DNA from 2 places in the Pseudoalteromonas sp. S3776 genome. Region 2 is predicted to be linked to the other one. Evidence: predicted binding sites of a transcription regulator. Region 2 holds the regulator's gene; the other holds the start of a gene.
The links. The regulator LexA, encoded in region 2, represses DNA repair genes until DNA is damaged. The targets are predictions, from matches to a motif close to TACTGTATNNNNATACAGTA.
Positions count from the first base shown of each region.

Region 1: the regulator LexA is predicted to act here: its motif matches at 6,621-6,640, upstream of uvrD (DNA helicase II).

Region 1 covers NZ_PNCU01000079.1:800-11,360, forward strand. The annotation lists one part of gene CWC16_RS19100 (IS630 family transposase) at 1-317, shown strand, start outside; gene CWC16_RS19105 (NAD(P)H-dependent oxidoreductase) at 686-1,342, shown strand; gene CWC16_RS19110 (chemotaxis protein) at 1,391-2,239, opposite strand; gene CWC16_RS19115 (tRNA(Met) cytidine acetyltransferase TmcA domain-containing protein) at 2,298-4,361, opposite strand; gene uvrD (DNA helicase II) at 4,339-6,504, opposite strand; gene CWC16_RS19125 (hypothetical protein) at 6,817-7,041, shown strand; gene CWC16_RS19130 (YacL family protein) at 7,156-7,524, shown strand; gene CWC16_RS19135 (dUTP diphosphatase) at 7,608-8,231, shown strand; gene yrfG (GMP/IMP nucleotidase) at 8,232-8,879, opposite strand; gene nudE (ADP compounds hydrolase NudE) at 8,942-9,514, shown strand; gene cysQ (3'(2'),5'-bisphosphate nucleotidase CysQ) at 9,507-10,298, shown strand; tRNA gene CWC16_RS19155 (tRNA-Met) at 10,447-10,523, shown strand.
Region 2 covers NZ_PNCU01000014.1:29,128-41,587, forward strand. The annotation lists gene hmpA (NO-inducible flavohemoprotein) at 1-307, shown strand, start outside; gene CWC16_RS06740 (hypothetical protein) at 368-736, opposite strand; gene CWC16_RS06745 (S41 family peptidase) at 736-2,355, opposite strand; gene CWC16_RS06750 (endonuclease) at 2,466-3,125, opposite strand; gene CWC16_RS06755 (hypothetical protein) at 3,182-3,883, opposite strand; gene CWC16_RS06760 (DUF7218 family protein) at 4,027-4,278, opposite strand; gene CWC16_RS06765 (hypothetical protein) at 4,510-4,890, shown strand; gene CWC16_RS06770 (PaaI family thioesterase) at 4,901-5,341, opposite strand; gene lexA (transcriptional repressor LexA) at 5,519-6,136, shown strand; gene coxB (cytochrome c oxidase subunit II) at 6,608-7,750, shown strand; gene ctaD (cytochrome c oxidase subunit I) at 7,750-9,342, shown strand; gene CWC16_RS06790 (cytochrome c oxidase assembly protein) at 9,342-9,872, shown strand; gene CWC16_RS06795 (cytochrome c oxidase subunit 3) at 9,908-10,783, shown strand; gene CWC16_RS20385 (DUF2909 domain-containing protein) at 10,683-10,994, opposite strand; gene CWC16_RS06805 (SURF1 family protein) at 11,009-11,749, shown strand; gene CWC16_RS06810 (hypothetical protein) at 11,739-12,233, shown strand; gene CWC16_RS06815 (COX15/CtaA family protein) at 12,264-12,460, shown strand, end outside.

The sequences.
Region 1 (10,561 bases), on a different contig from region 2:
AGCACCTGAGCCAGATATCAGACGCGACACCTGTTGGAAGGCATGCTGTAGTGATAATAGATGGCGCAGGCTGGCACACATACGATACAGCTGCAGAATTTAAAAACCTAACCCTGATAAAGCTTCCACCTTATTCACCCGAGCTAAATCCAATAGAGCAAGTATGGAGCTGGATACGACAACATTGTTTATCCAATAGAGTGTTTTCGGGCTATGACGAAATTGTCGATGAGGTTTCAAAGGCATGGAATCACTTTATTTCGATACCAGATCGAGTGAAGAAAATGTGCAATCGGGAATGGATTAAATTGATTTAATCTTTATGCGGAATGGTATTAGCTATCAGCTGCACAGCGTCAACCAGTACTCCGACTAGTAATAGTTGGCTTTTTTACGAGTGCAGGAAAGCCAGTTCGTACATGTGATACATATTTATTTAAGCTCATCATATAGGTCGATCGAGCTAATGCCGATGCTAAAAAGCGTCGATTATAATTACAGTGTCCTTATTTCACGAGCAGGGTTACCCGCAGCAATAAAACTGTTACCCAAAATGATATGGGTTTGGTCTATTATCAATTTTTTTTAGAAAGTCTTTTAACTATTCTGCTAATTATCAATTGGCATCAAGTACTATAGACTTGCTCCATCTTGTATTTACACACCTCACAAAGTGGAGAAAAGCATGTCTCATCAGATTATTAAAGACTTACATAACCGTTATACGGCTAAAAAGTACGATGTGAACAAACGTATTTCATCAGCAGATATTGACGTAATTAAAGAAGCTATTCGCTTGTCTGCTTCTTCGATCAACTCTCAACCTTGGAAGTTTGTATTGGTAGAAAGTGACGAAGCAAAGCAGCGTTTATACGATACATTTGCTAACAAGCATCAATTCAATCAACTTCATGCAAAAGAAGCATCGCATACGCTGTTATTAGCTTATGATCCTAAATTTACTAAGGAGAAGTTTGTTAAACGTGTGGATGTCGAAGTGAGCTCTGGTCATTTACCAGTAGAGTTACGTGAGAGCTTTATGGGTGCTTATGCTTTTGCAGAAATGAATACAGATGAAAATGGCTATAATGGCAGCTGGACTAAAGCACAAGTTTACCTAGCACTGGGTAACATTATGCATACACTGGCGCGTTTAAATATTGCATCTACACCCATGGAAGGTGTTGACCCAGAGTTAATTGGCGAGAAGTTTAGCGAAGAGCTAGATGGCCATATTTGTGAAGTGGCACTTGCAATGGGTTACCCTGTTGAAGAAGAAGACTGGAACTTTGGCAAACCTAAAGCGCGTTTATCAGTTGAAGATATTATTGCTACTGTATAAAGTGTTGCTATAAGTTAATTAGCCGAGAATCTTCTCGGCTTTTTATTTTTAGAATAAACCATACGCTTGTGTTTCTTCGTCTTTCTCTTGTGCTAAATGATCAGGTCTAAATATTGCGCTAGGGTCTATTAAAACACTGTGTTTTTCGGCTAGCTTTATTAGCCCTCGCATCATACCTTTGGTTTGCGGGTCTATATCAAAGCCTACTTCGGTTAATTTATCGAGTGGCTTAATGTCTTCTTTTTTATAATCTATATTGTCCTCTACTTTATCTACTAGTAACCCGATATGTGGGTTGAGCCCGTCTTTAGTAGTAAAAACAATAATAGGTTTATAGTCGAGTGTTATTTGCTCTTTTGCCGCATCAAACAGTCGTTGCAATTGCATGAAGCTGTTGCGCTTTATACTCGCTACATATTTACTGGCTTGTTTATAGTCTTGCTCGCTATGAGCACTAACTGCCTGATCTGTTGTTGTAACTAGCGCTTGAAAAGGCTCATCAAGTTTTTCTATGATAGTTTTTAGGTCACTGTTGTCGGTTTTAAACTCTTTATAAAATACGGCGATGTTGTGCAGCTGAGTTTTATCGTTCGTTATTATCTGGCTATGCTGCGCGATGCTTTTTTCAAATTGGCTAAACCAATCATTAAGCGAGGTTTGCCAGGTTCTTAGCTCATTAAGTGCTTTTTTATTACTTTGCTCTGTAGAGCTGCCATTTAAAATAACACCTAGGTCGAACACTGGCGTAGGTGTTTCCATGTAGTCTTTTACACCAATAAAGCTCTTATTGTTATTTGGCAATGTAGTGAGGTTATTATCAAACCGCTCGGTGAGTAAAATATCGAGAATTTTAAGTGAAATGGTTTTACAGCCCACTTGAAAGTTTATGAATTCCATACCTTTATCTTTAATTGCCTTGTAATGCTTTAAGGATAGAACAAAATAGATAAATAGCTTAAAGGTTGGGTGGTTTTTTAATTAGTGATTTAACAGCGAGTTTAAATTGTTGCTCTAATGCTTTTTTCCCACTTAAGCGGTGTTGTTTGATTAGCTGCTCATTATTGTGGTTTTGTAATACCATTTGTATCAGCAAGTGGCGAACTTCACTTTTAGTTGCCATTAGGCAGGACGGTGAGTGGTTAAATAAATACCATAGTTTTGGCGCGGTATTAAAGCGATTTATTGTACTAATTGGAGTGTTTATAGGTGGGCTGGGCACGCTAGATTCATCGCTAAATTTACTTATTAGCTCACTGACTAACTCACTGTCGAGCTGGCTAAAGTGCGTTAATAAACCATAAAACAAATCACTTTTAAATTGCTGAGTTAAGGTATGTAAGCCCTGCGGGGATGTGTCTAATGCTTTAACAACAAGGGCTGAGTGCTCACCGGTGCTTTTATCTCGCTGATAACCTAGCTTAACAGTACTAAAGCCTTGAGATTGCCAAAAATGTAAAAGCCCGGCTGTAGCCCCAAAACTTGCACCTATATAACTACAGGTGGGTGTTAGCTGATGCTGGCAATGCGCTAGTAATGCTTTACCTACGCCTTGTCGATGCAGGTTAGGTGCAACAGCTATACGAATAACGCGTGCGCTTTGTTTTGTTAAATAGCTTGGCTGTGCGCTTAATTGCGCGAGTAATTGTGCCATTAAATGCCCTTGTGGGCGCCGCTCACCACTGATTACTTGCTTAGCTAACTCTGCATCCATACCGCCTTCAACGGCTATTAAACACACTCCCACAACATGCATCTGGCATCTACTAATAAACAGTCTTTGCGCTGGGGCATCAAGAAAGTGGCGTAAATCGTTAACACTGCTTTGATAATGGGCAAGTGCGAGCAGCGCAACTATTTGCTGCAGTAAAGGCTCATTGTCAACGAGTTGCTGTTGAGTGACTTCAACGTGCTCAATGCTACTTAATGCGGGCGGGTATTCGTTATATTGTGCATCTAAAGCAAAGAGTGTGCGTACCTGTTGCTCAAGAGGGTCGCCCTTAGCAAAACGTATAGGGTCTTCTAAGTTTACAACTTTTGCCGCTTTGTAATTTGCTTTTATATGTTGCGTAAAACGAATGGTATAGCCTCGGCCATTACCCTCGTAACCTACCAAGGTGCTTGCAAAGACTATACGCGGGTAGTGCTTTAACATGGCTAATAGTAGTGGTACAGGGATTGCGGCGGCTTCATCGACCAGTAATAGATCACAAGGCGGCAACTGATTAAGCAGTGCATCTGGGGCCATGTACTGTAAATTAGTTAAATGTTTTTGCTGAGCCTTGTATTCAACCTGTAAGGTTTTAGCTAAATGCTTAAAACAGCTATGGGTGGCTCTGAATTGTGTTGCGCATACAATGATTTTTTTATCATGTAATGCTGCGGCTGCCAGACCAAGCGCGGCTGATTTTCCGCGCCCTCTGTCGGCATTAATAATTAAAGGCCTGTTCGCGCGGCCTGTGGCCACCTTAATTATTTGTTCAACGCATTGTTGCTGCGCCTGATACTCAATTTTATTTGTTACATTGCTTTTGATCGGCGGCTGTTTAAAGTCAGTGTGTTCATCAAAGTGTATGACGGGTAGCGTTTGTAAAAGGCGAGAAAAACGTAAATTAAAATAGCTTTGCCGATTACTACTTCCATGAGATTGCACGCTTTTAAGTGCAGGGTCTTGCCAAGAGGCTAAACGTTGTAAGTCAGGCAGTAATAAAAATAACAAACCGCCTGCTTTTATGGTACCGGCAAGGGCAGCAAGTTTATCGGGGTAAATGCCACTATAGCCATCATAAACGGCATGAATAAACTCTTGCCCAAGTAGTTCATGGGTATGCTCAGGCCAACTTGAATTAGCAATGCCGCTGTTTGACAGCAGCTTTACATTATCTGAGTCTGTTAATGCGCTTAGTAGCTCGTAGCACCAAGCGGCTTGGCCTGTAATAAGTACTAACTGACGATGTTTTGCGTCAGTTAGTTGCTGTGTTAATTGTTCAACATAGTGCTTATACAGCTTGAAGTCGTGCATATGCGGTCACTAGCCATTTGCTGCCAAGGTCGTCAAAGTTAACTTGTACACGCGATTGTGCGCCACTGCCTTCGTAATTTAGCACAGTGCCAATACCAAATTTAGCGTGCAGTACACGTTGACCTAAGTTAAACCCACTTTCTTCAAAAGCTGCATGGCTTACTGACGCGCTAAAGCGCCCTGCAGCAGGTGGTCGCGATACCTGCGTTTTAATACGAATTTCTTCTACGCAGTCTTCGGGTATTTCGCGTAAAAATCGTGATGGGCTATGGTACTTTTCTTGGCCGTATAAACGGCGGCTTTCGGCATGGCTTATGTAAAGCTTGTCCATTGCACGGGTCATACCCACGTAACAGAGGCGGCGTTCTTCTTCTAAGCGCCCTGATTCTTCATTACTTTGCTGCGATGGGAACATACCTTCTTCAACGCCCACCATAAACACAAGTGGAAACTCTAATCCTTTAGCAGAGTGAAGAGTCATCATTTGTACAGCGTCTTCGTGCTCATCCGCTTGGCCTTCACCAGATTCAAGTGAGGTGTAGGCTAAAAAGCCCTGTAGTGGTGAGCTAAACTCTTCTTCTTCAGGGAGCTCGTACTGATCGCATGCACTGATAAGCTCTTCTAAGTTTTCTACGCGAGCGCGGCCTTTTTCGCCTTTTTCAGCCTGATACATAGCCATTAAACCAGACGTTTGAATAGTGTACTTGGCTTGCTCTTGTAGTGTCAGGTCGCTGATTTTATCTTCTATGTGTTCTACCAACTCTACAAACTTTGTAACAGCGCTTGCCGCACGACCCGATAAATGCTGTTGTTCAACAATTGCTTTAGCAGCGTACCAAAGAGGCAGCGACTCAGCACGCGCACAGTCGCGTATATGGCTAAGTGTTTTATCGCCAATACCGCGCGCAGGGGTGTTAATTACACGCTCAAATGCGGCGTCGTCTTGGCGGTTTCCTACCAATCGTAAGTACGATAGCGCGTCTTTAATTTCTTGACGTTCGAAGAAACGCATACCGCCGTAAATACGGTATTTTAAGCCTTCTTGAAGCATGGCTTCCTCGAGTACACGAGATTGCGCGTTGCTACGGTATAAAATGGCGGCGTCTTGCAGCGCATTACCGGCATTTAACCAGCTGCGTAGCTTACTACTTACAAAGCGGGCTTCGTCTAGCTCGTTAAAGGCTGCATAAATTGATATAGGCTCGCCTTCGTTGCCATCGGTCCACAAGCTTTTACCCATGCGCTCTGCATTGTTTTTTATAAGCGCATTAGATGCTTTTAGAATGGTTGCGGTTGAGCGATAGTTTTGCTCAAGGCGAATAGTTTCAGCATCAAAATCGGTTAAAAAACGCTTTATATTTTCTATTTTAGCGCCGCGCCAACCGTAAATACTTTGGTCATCGTCGCCTACAATCATAATGCTTTGCGTATCGCCTGCAAGTAGCTTTAACCATGCGTATTGAATGGTATTGGTATCTTGGAATTCGTCTACCAGCATGTGGGCAAAGCGCTGCTGGTAATGGCGAAGTAGCGTAGGGTTATTTTTAAGAACCTCGTAGCTACGTAGCAGTATTTCTGCAAAATCGACTAAACCAGCGCGGTCACATGCTTCTTGATAGGCTGCATATACACGCAGCATCATTTGCTCGTTTATATCGTAGGCTTGAATATCTTTAGGACGCAGGGCTTCATCTTTCTTAGCGCTGATATACCAGCCAAATTGTTTAGCTGGCCATTTTTTATCATCAATATTCATTGATTTTAATAAGCGCTTGATCATTCTTAGCTGATCGTCAGAGTCTAAAATTTGAAAGGCTTCTGGTAGGTTTGCTTCACGATGATGAGCGCGCAAAATACGGTGTGATAAACCATGGAATGTACCAATCCACATGCCTCCCACGGGGGCTTTTAGGGTTTCTTCAACACGGGTGCGCATTTCTTTAGCGGCTTTATTAGTAAAGGTAACCGCAAAAATACTATAAGCAGAAGCTTGCTCAACCTGCATTAACCATGCGATACGATGAACTAAAACACGTGTTTTACCCGAACCAGCACCTGCTAATACCAGCATGTTTTGTAGTGGGGCTGCAACGGCATCGCGTTGTTTGTCATTTAAGCCATCGAGTAATTCAGAAACGTCCATCGTTACGCCTTTTCAATCAATAATGAGAGGGAGTATAACAGGTGTTTTTGTTAGGCTAAATAAAATACTGTTTTTATGAACAGCTATTCTAAAAATACTTGTAAAACTAGTTGCTTAACTGTTTATTCATGCTGTTAAGTAACTGTAATTAAGAATAAAAATAATCAAATTGACCTATATTTAGTAAAAAAGACTAAATCAGTTATTTTATGCTAGTTTAACTAATTGATTTTTAAGCTTTAAAAAATTGGCATAAAGTGTGATAGTAAGTAAATAACTAAAATTTAAAATTAATTAACTACAGAGGTGAGTATGGCTGATCAAGGTTCTGGCGGTAATGTAATTGCGGCGTTGTGTAATATATTTTTTCCTGGTTTAGGGCAACTGGTACAAGGGCGTATTTTAGCTGCTATCTTCTTTGCGCTAGCTATTATAATTAGTTACGCACTTATTTATGTATTGGTAGGCTTTGTACTGGTGCCTATTATTTATTTATGGTCGATTATAGATGCTGCACGTTTTAGATCGCGAAGTTAGCTTTTATGCCACCTATTTAAATAGCGCCCATTGGCGCTATTTTGCGTTTTAGGGGCAGTGTTCAGGGCTATTTATGGGTATAATTAGTGCATTAGCGTTTTACAAGTAAAAATTATGGAATATCAATTTATACGCGACCCTATTAGCGGGCTGCGCATTAAAATAAGCAGCGAGCATGCCCTAATTGGCCGCTGGTTAAATGAAGAAATTGGCAAAGAAAAAGTGGCGATGGTACAAGCACTTATCAACTCAGTTAAAACAAGCTACGAGCCAATAACGTTAAAAGGCCAAGAAATAGACTTAATACTCTCTAAAGACGAAGCCTTATTTGAAGCCCATGCCCTACACCAAGACAGTGAAGACTTAGTTGCCTATCAAGATGATGACTTAATGCTTGAAGAAAATGGCCTAGTGAGTGGTTGTGGCTTTGAAGATTTTATAGATTTAATTGAATCTTGGGCTGATTTTAGCGGCTCAAAGTAAAACCAGAATTATTAAAATAGTGCTGATGCATTGCGCTTTTTTTATCTGTACTATTACACCAATCAAAAACGTCAGGAATGAATATGTCTGCCAATTTAAATAAGCTAGTCGTTATGCTAGAAATGCAAAATGCCATGAATACTAAGGTTCATGAGCAATGGTTTAGCCAAGGTTTTGAGTGGTATAGAGCCATTTGGGTAGAGTGTGCAGAAATGCTAGACCACTACGGTTGGAAGTGGTGGAAAAAGCAAACCCCAGATACTGAGCAAGTCATTTTAGAATTGGTTGATATATTTCACTTTGGTTTATCGCTAAGAATAGACGGCACTACAAGTTATGAAGCGTTAGCAAAGCAGTTAGAGCAGCAACTTAATGCGCCTGAGCAAGCTGATGACTTTAAACAAACACTTGAAATATTAGCAGCATCAGCCGTTGCTGATAAAACCTTTAACGCCGCTGCATTTGCAGGCTGTATGGCGCAAATTGGTATGAATATAGACGATTTATACCGAGGTTACGTAGGTAAAAATACCTTAAACTTTTTCCGCCAAGATCATGGCTACAAAGATGGCAGCTACATTAAAGTGTGGAACGGTCAAGAAGATAACGAGCATTTGGTTGAAGTCGTAAAAAGCCTTGATACCGAACATGCCGACTTTGCAAAGTTAGTATACCAAGGTTTGGAAGCTCGTTACCCAAAAAGCTAATTATATAATAGTGCGGTAGTCGGTTACGTTTAAGTAATCGGCTATTACATTATGTGGTTGCTTACTATCAGGGTTAGCAACCGCAAGTAAATGTTCAATGCCGTATTCTCGGGCTGCATTTAAAACAGGCACACTGTCATCAACAAACAAAGTGCGCTGCTTATTAAACCCTAAGTCTTTTTGTACTTGATGCCACAAACTTTGCTGCTCTTTACTCACGCCGTATTGGTGGGTCGACACCACGCCATCTAAATAATTATCTATCGCGGTGTGCTCAAATTTAAGCATTACATTTTCTGGGTGAGCGTTAGTTAACAAAATCAGCTCTTTACCTGCTTTTTTTAGCTCGGTTAAAAAGTGAGGTACATCTTCGCGTACTTTTATTAGGTGTTGGGTTTGACGTTTTAGTTCCATTATCGGCAACTTTAACTGTTCTTCCCAATAATCTAAACAATACCACTGTATTTGGCCACTTACCGCTTGGTAGCGCTTGTGCATATCGGCTTTCGCTTCATCAAGGGTTATATTGCGAGTGAGTGCAAGTTGCTCAGGAACAACATTAAGCCAAAAATGACTATCGAAATGTAAATCGAGTAATGTTCCGTCCATATCGAGTAAAACGGTATCGATTTTTGACCAATTTAGCATGGGCTTTTCCTTGTGAAAAGTTTATGATTAAGCACAACTGCCATGATAGCAAAATAACGCCAATGACACAGAAAAAGCACCCAACTCCACCGCAAATTATTAGTAATAATATAGTTGCTAAAAGCCGTTTATTTACTGTTGAATCATTAGAGCTTAAGTTTTCTAATGACGAAGAGCGCCAGTATGAGCGAATACGTGGCGGTGGCCGTGGGGCTGTAATGATTGTGCCAATAACTGCGGACAACGAAATGCTACTGGTACGTGAATATTGTGCAGGCACGAACGACTACCAATTAGGTTTTCCTAAAGGCTTAATAGACCCAGGCGAAACGCCCCAACAAGCTGCAAACAGAGAGCTTAAAGAAGAAGTGGGTTTTGGCGCCGAATTTTTTGAGCCATTAAAAGTTGTATCAATGGCGCCAAGTTACTTTAACGCAACTATGCATATTTTATTTGCTAAGCAACTATACCCGCAAACGTTGGAAGGAGATGAGCCTGAACCGCTAGTGGTTGTTAAGTGGCCATTAACAGATTGGCAGTCATTATTAGAGCAAGACGATTTTACCGAAGCTCGCAGTGTTGCCGCTTTGTTATTATTAAATAAGTATTTAGCGTCTGGAGCTGCAAATGAATAAACTACTAGAGCCTTGTATAGAGCTTGCACAACGAGCAGGCGATGCCATTATGGCTATTTATAAAAAAGATGATATTGGCCAACAAGAAAAGTCAGACGCTACGCCCGTCACAAAAGCAGACTTAGCGTCTAACGATGTGCTCGTTGCTGGTTTAAAAGACCTTGCGCCCGAGATTCCTATTATGTCAGAAGAGACACCTATTCCGGCACTTGCCCAAAGACAAGATTGGCAACGCTACTGGTTATTAGATCCGATGGACGGCACGGGCGAGTTTATTTTAGAAAGTGGTGACTTTGCCGTTAATATTGCGCTTATTGAAAATAACCATCCCGTTTTAGGTGTGATCCACTGGCCAGCAAAAGGCATTACTTACTTTGCTACTGCTAATCAGGGGGCATTTAAACGAGAAAATGGTAGCGATACAAAAATGTCGGTAGCAACACCCGATAACCTAACGCTAGCAGTAAGCCGTAGACAAAAAATTGAAGCGGTCAGTCAGTATTTAAATACGCAATTTGCCACTATTGCTGTAGGCTCGTGCTCGCTAAAAGCATGTATTGTTGCCGAGGGTAAAGCCGACTGCTTCTTACGAATTGGCCCTACTGGCGAGTGGGATACCGGCGCGTCACAAGTTATTGTAGAAGAGGCGGGTGGGTGTATTACCGATGCAGAGTTTAACCCGCTTACATATAACCAGCGTGAGAGCACCGAAAATCCAGATTTTATTGTGATGGGACACCCAGATTGGGAGTTTCAAAAAATGATAAGCCCGCATCAAAGATAGCGATTTAAAGAGTGGTTTGATTGCTTTTTGTTCGGTTGAACGCAATTAACGAGTGAAAGCCTTGCAATATAAGTTTATTCCTATATTATAGCGCTCTCTTCGAAACAGGCTTGTTATTAACACGAAACTATTTCAAAGAAATTACAGGCGCGGGATGGAGCAGCCTGGTAGCTCGTCGGGCTCATAACCCGAAGGTCGTCGGTTCAAATCCGGCTCCCGCAACCAATTTCCTTTATGGGTTTGAGGTTACTGTAAACTCTAAC
Region 2 (12,460 bases):
TATTATGTATTTACATGCGTGCGAAAATACTCAGCAGCACGCGTTTGCACGCTATTTAAATGAGTTAAGTACGGCTTATAACAGCTTGCAAACTATAACGTGGTTTAATCAAAGCAGTGATGGGGCTGATTTTACTGGGCTAATGGATTTAACGGCCATAAAAACACAGTTACCTCTTAAAAATGGCGATTTTTACTTATGTGGCCCCGCTGGTTTTATGGCGTTTGTGAAAAGCCAGTTATTGGCACTAGGCGTTAAAAACGAGCATATTCATTACGAAGTGTTTGGTCCGCATCAAGACTTATAAACCAAGTGAAAAATGATAAAGGCACACAGTATTAATGCTGTGTGCCTTGTTAATAGTATTTTATTGCGCTTTACAACTTACGTTTTTAAGCTCAATAGTAAGATCTTTTTTAGGATAATAAAGCACGCACTGCTCGGCAATTATTTGTAAAACAAATTTTTCAGACTTTATATTATGCGCGCCCATTATGGGCATGCCATTTGAATCTTTACTTGTACCATGGCTTAGTAAAAGCTCACTGCGTTTGGTAAAAACGGTGTCGGCCAGTGTAACTAGTGTGCCGCCTTTCGCTTTTATAATCGCTTGCTGGAGCGTGGCTATAACGCCTGGGTTTACCTCGGTAAGTAGTGCAGGCTTGGCAGTGGCAGTATTCATACTGTTACAGCCTCCAATAAATAATAAGGTTAATATTGCCAGTAGTTTAGCCATTACTTATCCTTATTTAACGTAGGCCATGTTAAATCCATATTGCCACGGTTAAAGTCATTAGGTGCGTTTAGAGGTAATAGTTGCTTGCTATCGCCAGCCGCGCTTTGTATTTGCGTTTTGATACTCGCAGAGGCGGTGCTAATAGGGCACGTGCCGTTATTATCTATATGGTAAAGCGCAGTAGAGAGTATCCCTTCGTTTGGATCGCCTAATTGATTGTCGAAGTCATCACTCACTACACAACCTTTCACATCCGCATCAAACTGCGGTGTTGGCGTAGGCGTAAACCCTGCTGCATATTCACCAAACCCTTTACTGTTTACGCCACTAAATTGAATGGTGTAATAAGTGGTGCCACAGTTATGTGTTGGAGTAAAACCGTATGGTTTACCGCAGGTCGTGTCGCCAATGAGTATTACCTCGGCGTCAATGCCTTTTAGACCATTAATAAAGGCTTCCGATGCCGAACAGGTGCCTGATGTGCTAAGCACATACACTTTAGATAAGTTTAAGTCGGGTAGGTTATCACCGGTGCTAAAAAAGGTTGAGTAATCAATTTCTTCATCTATGAACGGGAAAGGTGACTCTACAGGTTGCTTGTCGTTTCGCTGAGTTTGGTAATAAATACGGTTTTGGATATTAGCACTGCCGGCTACCATGTAGGCAAGCTGCGAAGAAAGCGCTAATAAACCGCCTCCGTTGTATCTAAAATCAATAACAAGTTCTTCTACGTTATCGGTTTTAAATTTATTAACCGCCGCAATTAAGCCTTCTTGAGCAATACTTATATGACTATTAAACTGCATGTACCCTACGCTAGTGCCATTTTCGGTGGTAATGGTTTTTACGTTTTGTACAGGCGTTTGTTCTATGTTGCCAGCCGTTACGTTAAAGGTTTTTTCAGCGCCATCGTTACTGCGCACAACGATGGTGTGCGAGTCGCCATTAGTGGGGCTAAATAAGCCTTCGTTTAGGGTATCTACGCCTGCTTGTGTGCTGGTATTAATGCTTACGCCATCAACTTCGAGCACCGTATCGCCACGTTGAAAACCAATTTGGCTTGCTGGTGAGTCATCTTCTAGGTAGGCAACACGCAAAATTCTATCAGCTGGGTCGCCTATAAATGCCCAGTTTATGCCATAGCCTGAGGTTACACCTGATTGTGCTTCTTGAAAGTAGTCCTCGGAGGGCTCTGAAAAATGAAAGTTATCTTTTTTATCACCAGAGTCGGTTAGTTCTTCGGTTTTTAGTTGGGCAAAATAACTGGCCACTGTAGCAAAGTTTTCAGGGTCGTTATCGGCTATTTCATCATACCAAAGGTAGGTTTCATTGCTCCACGAGCGAAGCCAAAGCTTTTCGTAAAGTGCTGAACCGGCTTGGTCTGGGTAAGGCTCATTATTATTAAACGGATCGTTACCTGTGCGTGGGTTTTCGCAAAAGTTTTTTAACTCATCCGATGGCTCAAATACACCTGCCGTCCATGTTGGGGCTGTGCTTGCAGGAGGTGTGATGACTGGAGCGGGCGTTTCATTCATGCTGCTACCACCGCCACAGCCAGCAAGTGTTAGGCTTGAGAGTGCAGCAATAATAGCGAGTGATGCTTTGTTATTTTTAAACATACAGAACTACTTTTTGTAAATAAGTTGTTTAAAATACTACAACACCCGCTCATTTATTCAACGTATTAGACTCTAAATTATGTAAATGAGTGTATAACATTTCGCTTGTGTTAAAGCTTGCTTGCGCTGCTTTTATCTGCAAATGCTTGTTTTTTCCACGCATCAAATAGCTTTTGTTGTTTGGCTGATATTTTTAAGCCATATGTTTTTTGCATATAAGCGTAGGTGTCGGCAATGCGTTTGCGGGCATAAAATGGCGGCTCTACTACGCGTTGTCTAAAGTTAACCTTTACCTGGCAGCGGCCATATTGAGTGGCATTTTCGCTCAGCATTCCAAAGCGGTAGTTAGAGCGATCGGCGTTAATTTCGCCAATAGCGGGGGCTAAGTTGTTTATGTCGGCTTCCATTTTTCTAAATTTGGCACTGACCTTTCGACAGTTTTTACGTCCGCCGTTTTGCCAGCATTGTAGCTGGTGGCCAAATTCCCATGCGGGCACTATGTGCTCCCATTCAATACGTAAAGCGCGCTGGTTTACTTTGCCTGAGCGGGTAAATGTATTACGAGGCACATAACCACAACCCGCTGGATCTGGCACTAGTTTTTTACCTTGTTTTTTAATGTCGCAGCCGCAGTAGAGGCTTTTGGCGTTATTAGGCAGGGTTTTAATTAAGTGCCTTTTAGCCGTTGAAAAACGGGTAAATTCCTCACTCGATGCCGAAAAACAAATACAACAAGCCACAAAGGCTAAAATAAATTTAAGCATATCCATCACATACGTGAACTACAGGAGGCGCTAGTTTAAGGCCTTGAAATTAAAATATAAACCTATTTAAAAATCCTTTTAAGCCTTAAATTTTGCAAAAGTAGCAACATGCCGCATAAACAAAATAGCACGCTGGTGGCTGCAAAGCTGATTAGTAATGGGTTGTTAAAATCTTCTCGCTCGTCGTAATCCATTATGTGCAGCATCCAAAAAAAGTCGAATATACGCCATAGAGTGCTGCGAACAGTAATTACTTTGCCGTTAATTGCATTTAAATACAGCGTGGTATTAAAGGTGTCTTTAAATTGTACTTGCCACACATTTGTTTTGTATCCGACCTCTCGAGTCCCTTGTTTTAAAAATGTGGTACTTACTGGTTTAGCGTCGATGAGCAAATGAGCCTGCGCATTAGCGGTGATTTGTATTTTAGTGGGTGGCTTAAAAGGGCGGCCCGTTAAGCCATTAAAGCTTTGCTGCTCGGTGCTGTTAATAACAGTAATAAGCGGGGTAGTTAAAAAGTGCTCAAATATTATTTGAGTGGGGTTAGCCACTTGTGACGTAATATTATCGAGTGATGTGGAGTAGTCTGCTTGTGTAAATGGGTTTGTAAGTGTGCGTTTTGCAAGGTGCTTACCATGTACGTATTCAAGTGGTATCGCGCTCATTACTAAGCCACCTAAAAGCCAAGCTAAAATTTGTAAGGCAAGTAAATAGCCTAGCCACTTATGAAGTTTTCGTGCGCGCTTAAAGAGTTGTTTTCTCATTTTGTGCTTCTTATTATTTTTAGCGTTAGTGTATTACAGCTGCCCATGCTTTTACTGCGACATTTTGTCGCAGTTATTCATAAGCTTACTCTAACTTTATAAAAATAATAAAAAGGAGCGATAAAAAATCAGTGAGGCTGCGTTTAATGCTCACGCAGGGCATCTATTAGCTCTTGTTTGCTCATTTTTGAGCGGCCACTAATGCCTACCTCTTTTGCTTGATCGTATAACTGTTTTTTAGTGCGCTTCTCATACTTTGAGGCTTTGCCGCCTTTAACTGCGGTTTTATGAGTATTACTATTAGCAATTCGCGCGGCTTTTTGTTTGCTCATGCCTTCATCGCGAAGTGCATCGTACTGTTCATCATTTTTAATTTGCGGACCATGATCTACCATTATTGTTCTCCTACAGCTTTTAATTACACAGTGTGTGTATAACTTTCATACATAAACGCTAAATTTGTGCTTAACTAGCCTAACCCGTTTAATAAGGCAAATTAGGTGCCAATGGCGTTTAAATAGGTATTTTCTATTAATAAAGCCATGTTTACCGCTTAGTTGATTTGGTATAAAAGTAAAACTGCGTTAAAGTTTGCGATGAAACTATAAGAGGGTAAAAAGCAGACAATGTCGGAAATTCAATTTTTAAATGTAGATCTAGAGCTTGAGTCTAAACATGATATTAGCGCCTTAGTGGCAGACTTAAAGAAAAACGCGACGGTTTTGCATTATGACAAAGACGAATATCGTCAACTTGCGCGTATTGAAGCCTCAGGTGAAATATCAACACCAGATAAAGCGATTAACCATTTGTGCGAGCTTATTGAGTCGTGTTCACGTAATGCGCTTAAACAATGGCTCAGCTGCTCGCGAAGAACGTTTGATATTGGCTTTGAATCGGGCACGTCGCCTAAATGTTTTAACCAAGCCTTACATGCAGACACACTGCTACGTATATCTGCGATTGGTGCAGGTATGGAAATTACTATTTATCCTATCGAAAAATAACAATAAGTAATTATCTGCGCTCTACAACTGCTGCGGTCATTTTTGATACGCAGCACAGCTCATTGCGGCTATTTGTTATTTTTATTTCCCACACAGAACTACGCTTACCAATATGAAAAGCCCTAGCGGTTGCAGTTAAAGTACCATTGCGAGATGCTTTTAAATGGCTTGCGCTAATTTCCTGCCCTACACAATAAAACTTTGTAAAATCGACAACAAAATTAGCAGCATAGCTTGCTACTGTTTCGGCAAGTACTACATTTGCACCACCATGTACCATCCCCATAGGGTTATGATGCTCAGGAATTGCTGGCATTGTGGCAACTAGGTAATCGTCACCAATTTCTGTGACTTCAATACCCATGGTTTTCATTAATGTGCCTTGGCCGTCAATGCCTTCCTCTAACTGTTTGCAAAGCTCTAAAGTGATGGGTTGGTGCCAAATACTCATAATTACTCCTTTATGTTGAAAGCAAATTTATAGCATTTTAAATACTGAACGTCTGTAATTACCTAAAATATATCCAAGTGCGGTGTGTTTAGCTATTTTAAAGCGCAATTTAAATTTGCGATTTTTATTTAACTGTATATACTCACAGTTAAATGTACTGTATGGAAAACCAGTTGTATGCGACCATTAACTAAACGCCAAGCTCAAATACTCGAACTAATAAAAGTTTTTATTAAAGACACTGGTATGCCTCCTACACGTGCCGAAATTGCGCAAACACTAGGTTTTAAAAGTGCTAATGCCGCAGAAGAGCACTTAAAAGCGCTTGCCAAAAAAGGTGTTATTAAAATGAAGCCAGGCGCAAGCCGTGGTATTCAATTGGTTGAAGAAGAAGAGCCAGAGCAACTAGGTCTGCCATTAATAGGTCGAGTTGCAGCGGGTTCGCCTATTTTGGCGCAAGAACATGTTGAGAGCCACTGCAAAATAGACCCACTTATGTTTAAACCTGCCGCTGACTTTTTACTGCGTGTTAACGGTATGAGTATGAAAGATATAGGCATTATGGACGGCGACTTACTTGCTGTACACCGTACTCAAACAGCTGAAAACGGCCAAGTTGTGGTTGCGCGGGTAGATGAAGACGTAACCGTAAAGCGCCTCGAAAAAGCAGGCCGAAAAGTATTATTACACGCCGAAAACGAAGAGTTTACGCCTATAGAGGTAGACCTTGAAAACGAATCTTTTAATATTGAAGGTTTAGCTGTTGGCGTAATAAGAAATGCCGACTGGATGTAATTTTTAACTATTTTTAAGTAACTTTTTATAAATGCGCACTTTTAAGTGTGCATTTTTGTTTTAAGAAAGACCTTCCGCTACCTCAAAGCGCCCTAAAATTATTTAGCCTGTAAACTTTTTTGCACTCGCACTTAACTCCTCTTTTATATGATGCACCCCTAGTTTTACTCGCTATTTAGCAACTAACTTGTGTTTAAGCTGGCGTAATTAAAGCTTATTTTAAAATACAACTTGTTTGTTTTTTATACTAAAACTTGCTTGTTGTACGTTTTTTAGCTAATCATTAATGTGCTGGGCTAACAATAACTCACAGCTTTTTGGTTTTGAGAACACACAAATACACATTCATTGTTGACGCAGCTATACCAATCAAAACAAATTAGGTTGGTTAAATAATAAAAATAACGAATTGGCGTTTAAGCCGTATGCCTCTTCGCTTTGCATTCGCAATAGCATCAAAGGAGCCGTCACATGGGTAAACTGACCTCTGCCTTGTGGCTTGTATTGATTATGTTCCCGCAGCAAGTGCTGGCTAATAGCCAATACAATATGCGCAAGGGCGTAACCGATATAAGTAATAATGTATATCAGCTACACATGACAATATTTTTAATATGTTGTGTGATTGGGGTGATAGTGTTCGCAATTATGTTTTGGGCACTAATTCATCACCGTAAATCTAAAGGGGCAGTTCCTGCCCAATTTCATGAAAGTACCAAAGTAGAAATTCTTTGGACTGCCATTCCGTTTGTTATTTTAATTGCCATGGCAATCCCTGCCACTAAAACCTTGATTGCAATGGAAGATGCCAGTAAGGCCGACTTAACCATTAAAATCACTGGATCACAGTGGAAGTGGCATTATGAATATATGGGCGAAGACGTGGAGTTTTATTCTATTTTGTCTACCCCTCAAGACGAAATAGCCAACCTTGCTAATAAAAACCCTAATTACTTACTTGAGGTTGATAAACCTTTAGTACTGCCAATTAATCAAAAGGTGCGTTTTTTAATGACCTCTGATGATGTTATTCACTCTTGGTGGGTACCTGATTTTGCCGTTAAAAAAGATGCCAACCCGGGGTTTATTAATGAAACGTGGACCAACATCAACGAAGAGGGTATTTACCGTGGCCAGTGCGCCGAACTGTGCGGTAAAGATCATGGTTTTATGCCCGTGGTAGTTGAAGCTAAGTCACAAGAGGATTTTAACGCGTGGCTTGCAGATGCTAAGCAAGCTAAGCAGAAAGCGGCATTAGCCGATGCAGCCCTACTTGAGAAAACGATTCCTAAAGAAGAGTTAATGACGCTAGGTGAGCAAGTGTATATGGCAAGTTGCGCTGCGTGTCATCAGCCAACAGGTATGGGGTTACCGGGTGTGTTTCCAGCGCTTAAAGGCAGCCCCATTGTGCTTGGTGATATAAAAGATCATATAGATATTGTAATTCATGGCCGTCCTGGCACCGCAATGCAGGCATTTGCAAAGCAGTTATCTATAAAGCAACTTGCGGCAGTAATTACCTACAAACGCAATGCGTGGGGTAACGATACGGGTGATGTTATCCAACCTAGTGAAATTCAGGCAGCACTTGATGCTGATGGGGAGGCGAACTAATGAGTAGCATAGTAGAACAACCACACGCCAATGACGCTCACCACGGCCACCATCCAGCCAAAGGTTTTAAACGCTGGTTATATACAACAAACCATAAAGATATTGGCAGCATGTACTTAATTTTTTCGCTGGCGATGTTTTTAATTGGTGGTGCAATGGCTATGGTTATTCGGGCTGAGTTATTTCAGCCAGGATTACAATTGGTAGATCCTCACTTTTTTAACCAAATGACCACAGTACACGGCTTAATTATGGTGTTTGGTGCTGTAATGCCAGCCTTTACGGGGCTTGCTAACTGGATGGTACCGCTCATGATTGGTGCGCCAGATATGGCACTGCCCAGAATGAACAATTGGAGCTTTTGGATTTTACCCTTCGCTTTTTTAATTTTATTGGCATCGTTATTAATGCCTGGAGGCGGCCCCGCATTTGGCTGGACGTTCTATGCGCCGCTTTCTACAACGTACAGTAACGATAACACCGCAATGTTTGTGTTTGCAGTGCACATTATGGGGATTAGCTCAATTATGGGCGCAATAAACGTGATTGTGACCATTGTTAACTTACGTGCCCCAGGCATGACATGGATGAAGCTACCATTATTTGTTTGGACATGGCTAATAACCGCATTTTTATTAATTGCTGTTATGCCTGTATTGGCCGGAGCGGTTACTATGGTGTTGACCGATAAATACTTTGGAACCAGCTTTTTTGATGCAGCAGGTGGCGGCGATCCGGTAATGTTTCAGCACATATTTTGGTTTTTTGGCCATCCCGAAGTGTACATCATGATTTTACCCGCCTTTGGTATTATTTCGACTATCGTGCCTACGTTCTCTCGTAAAAAACTATTTGGTTATGCCTCCATGGTATACGCCACTTCTTCTATCGCATTACTAAGCTTTATAGTGTGGGCGCATCATATGTTTACGACCGGTATGCCCGTTGCTGGCGAGCTATTTTTTATGTACGCGACCATGCTCATATCGGTACCTACAGGGGTAAAAGTTTTTAACTGGGTGGCCACTATGTGGCGAGGTTCAATAAGTTTTGAAGTACCCATGCTATTTAGTATTGCTTTTATTGTGCTGTTTACCTTAGGGGGCTTTTCGGGCTTGATGTTGGCTATAACACCAGCTGATTTTCAGTATCACGATACTTACTTTGTGGTGGCGCACTTTCATTACGTGTTAGTTACGGGAGCAATATTTTCTATTATGGCAGGGGCTTATTATTGGCTGCCTAAATGGACGGGCAATATGTACAACATTGCCTTGGCTAAGTGGCATTTTTGGTTATCGTTGGTAAGCGTTAATGTGCTGTTTTTCCCTATGCATTTTGTAGGGTTGGCAGGTATGCCGCGCCGCATTCCCGATTACGCTCTGCAGTTTGCTGATTTTAACGCGATTATAAGCATAGGTGGGTTTGCCTTTGGTTTATCGCAGTTACTCTTTGTGGCTGTGGTAATTAAATGTGCTCGAGGGGGCGATAAAGTCCCTGCAAAAGTATGGGATGGTGCTGAAGGTTTAGAGTGGGAAGTAGACTCTCCTGCGCCGTATCATACTTTTTCTACACCGCCGGAAATTAAATAATGACACACGCACCGCTATTAAAGCGCCTAATTCTTATTTGTATAGGTATGTTTGCTTTTGCATTTGCCTTAGTGCCCTTATATGACGTGTTTTGCGACATAACTGGGCTTAATGGCAAGCCGTCGCTTGAGCAAGCTGAACAAAGTACACAAATCACTGAAAACCGAGAAATAGGTGTGAGCTTTACAACCCATGCGCAAAGTGGTGCGCCGTTTATTGTTAAATCTAAAGAATACAGTGTTGATGTGAAACCGGGTGCTATGCGTGAGGTAATGTTTAGCGCAAAAAACACCAGTGATATCGATAAAGTAATGCAAGCGGTACCTTCTGTATCGCCCGGAAAGGCAGCCAAGTACTTACATAAAATAGCGTGCTTTTGCTTTGATAAACAACCCCTTAAAGCGGGTGAAGAACTTGAGTTTAAGCTGCTTTTTTATGTTGATACCGCATTGCCGAGCGATGTAGAAGAGCTAACTTTATCGTACACCGTATTTGATATTAGTGAGCAGCTAGTAGCAAGTAATAACTAGCCTGCATGTCTAGTGTAAAACTAGGAGCAAGTAACATGAATCAAGATTATGAAAACTACTACGTACCCGAGCAAAGCCCTTGGCCCATAGTGGGCGCGGTGGCGTTATTTTTTATTGCAGTGGGTGCGGCGTTAACAGTCATGAATTTAGAAAGTGCAGGGGGCAGCGGTGTGTATTTGCTATATGCAGGCATTGCAGTGCTGCTGTATATGATTTTTAGCTGGTTTAAAAATGTAATTAGCGAATCAGACCAGGGCTTATATTCAGCGCAAATGGACCGCTCGTTCAGACAGGGCATGAGCTGGTTTATATTCTCTGAAGTTATGTTTTTTATGGCCTTTTTTGGCGCATTATTTTACGCCCGTGTTTTGTCTGTGCCTTGGCTTGGCGGCGCTGGGAATAATGCGATGACCAACGAGGTGCTTTGGCCTTCCTTTGAGGCCGTATGGCCACTACTAACCACACCAGCAGGTGAAACCACGCAAGCAATGGGATGGCAAGGCTTACCCCTTATTAATACGCTTATTTTATTAGCGTCTTCGGTTACTTTGCACTTTGCTCACGTAGCCATTGAAAACAATAAACGTAAACCGCTAAAAGTGATGTTGGGGGCAACCATTTTATTGGGTGTGTGCTTTTTAGCATTGCAGGTGGAAGAATATATTTATGCCTACAACGACTTAAACTTAACACTAGATGCAGGCATTTACGGGAACACATTCTTTTTGCTGACAGGTTTTCATGGCATGCATGTGACCCTTGGCGCCATTATTTTGTTTGTTGTATTTGTGCGTATTTTAAAAGGCCATTTTACGAAAGATAAACACTTTGCGTTTCAAGCAGCGGCTTGGTATTGGCATTTTGTTGATGTGGTATGGCTGTGTTTATTTGTTTTTGTGTATGTGTTGTAACGGCGATTGGTGAGTGATTAGCCTTTATAAAACCAAGTTTTACAGCGGCTATCACCATCACCAAAACCACCACAGAGAACAGTACGCGACGGCCTAAAAAATGCGACATAGGCCGATTGCCAGATTTATCGGTCACCATAATAAATAGCGCTCTAAACAAGTTGAAAAGTATAAATAGTAACAGCAGCACAATAATAATTTTAATAATCACTGGGTTGACCCTTTATGCAGTTAATTTTAAGGCGTAAACAAAAGCTTAGCTCATTTATCGCACTTTGCGTTGTGGTAGCTGTGGTGCTGGTATGTGTACGTTTAGGGTATTGGCAATTAGCAAGGGCTGAGCAAAAGCAGCAACAGTTAACAGCTATAGCTAACATGCAAACCCAAGGCGTAATGAGCTGGCAGCAATTACAGGCCATGCCTTCAAAGTGGAATAAAACAGGTGTAGTGGTTGAGCTTGTTGGAAAAATAATAAATCAGCAATACTGGCTTTTAGATAACCAAGTTTACCAAGGGCAAGTGGGTTACGATTTATTGGTTTTATTTAAGCCAAGCCAAGCAAGCGGCGCTTTACTCGTTAACTTAGGATGGGTAAAAGCGCCTATTTCACGCAGCGAATTACCGAACATCCAACTTCCTAAAAGTACTCTTACGTTTAAAGCGCAAATAAAAGAGCAAAACTTAGCGAGCTTTAACTTACAAACCAATTCGACAAAACAAGACTTTCAAAAACGAATTCAATCAATAGATTTACAAAAGCTAAGTGAGCAGAGTAATCAATCGTTATTTAACTTTATGGCTTATCGTCAAGGTACTGGAGATGCGCTAGCAATACCGCATTATACAGCGGTGGTGATGAGTCCGCAAAAGCACCAAGCGTATGCAGTGCAATGGTTTTTAATAGCCTTAGCCTGTGTGGTGGTGGCCATTTTTGCCAGTAAAAAGAGGACTAACAATGAAAAATAATCCCTTAGTTTTGTTTGTTGTATGTTGCGCTGTACCACTCGTACTCGCATACGGTGCGCTAAAACTAGACTGGTTGCCAAGCGCTATTACCAATAATGGCGATTTTTTACAGCACGAAGTAAAGCTTGAAAACTGGCAGCAACATAACCCTAAGCAATGGACAATTGCACTTAATTACTCCAATAAATGTAGTGCATCGTGTAATGAGCAGCTCAATGCGCTTGATAACTTATATATCGCCTTAGGAAAAAACCAAGGCAAGGTTGATATGGCTGTAATGGGGGCGCCTAATGTTAAGAACATGCCTTGGAAAACCTTTAACGCGCAACAGAATTTACAGCCCGCTAGCTTATATTTAATTGATCATAGGGGGTTAGTGGTGCTTGAGTATCCCTTTAAAGAGCAGCCTCAAGAAAACCGCTTAGTACAAAAAGGGTTATTAAAAGATTTAAAAAAACTACTTAATTATTCTCGTTCAAGCTAACTAATAGCGCATTGTTAATGGGAGATTCCTATGTATAAAAATTATAAACACTGGGTACTTGCAACAGGGTTGCTCGCATTATTAGTGGTAGGGCTAGGCGCATATACACGTTTGAGTGACGCAGGGCTTGGTTGTCCTGACTGGCCAGGTTGCTATGGCTTTTTAACTGTACCAAAACATGAAGCCGATATCGCACTGGCTACCCAAAGTTACCCAGATATGATGTT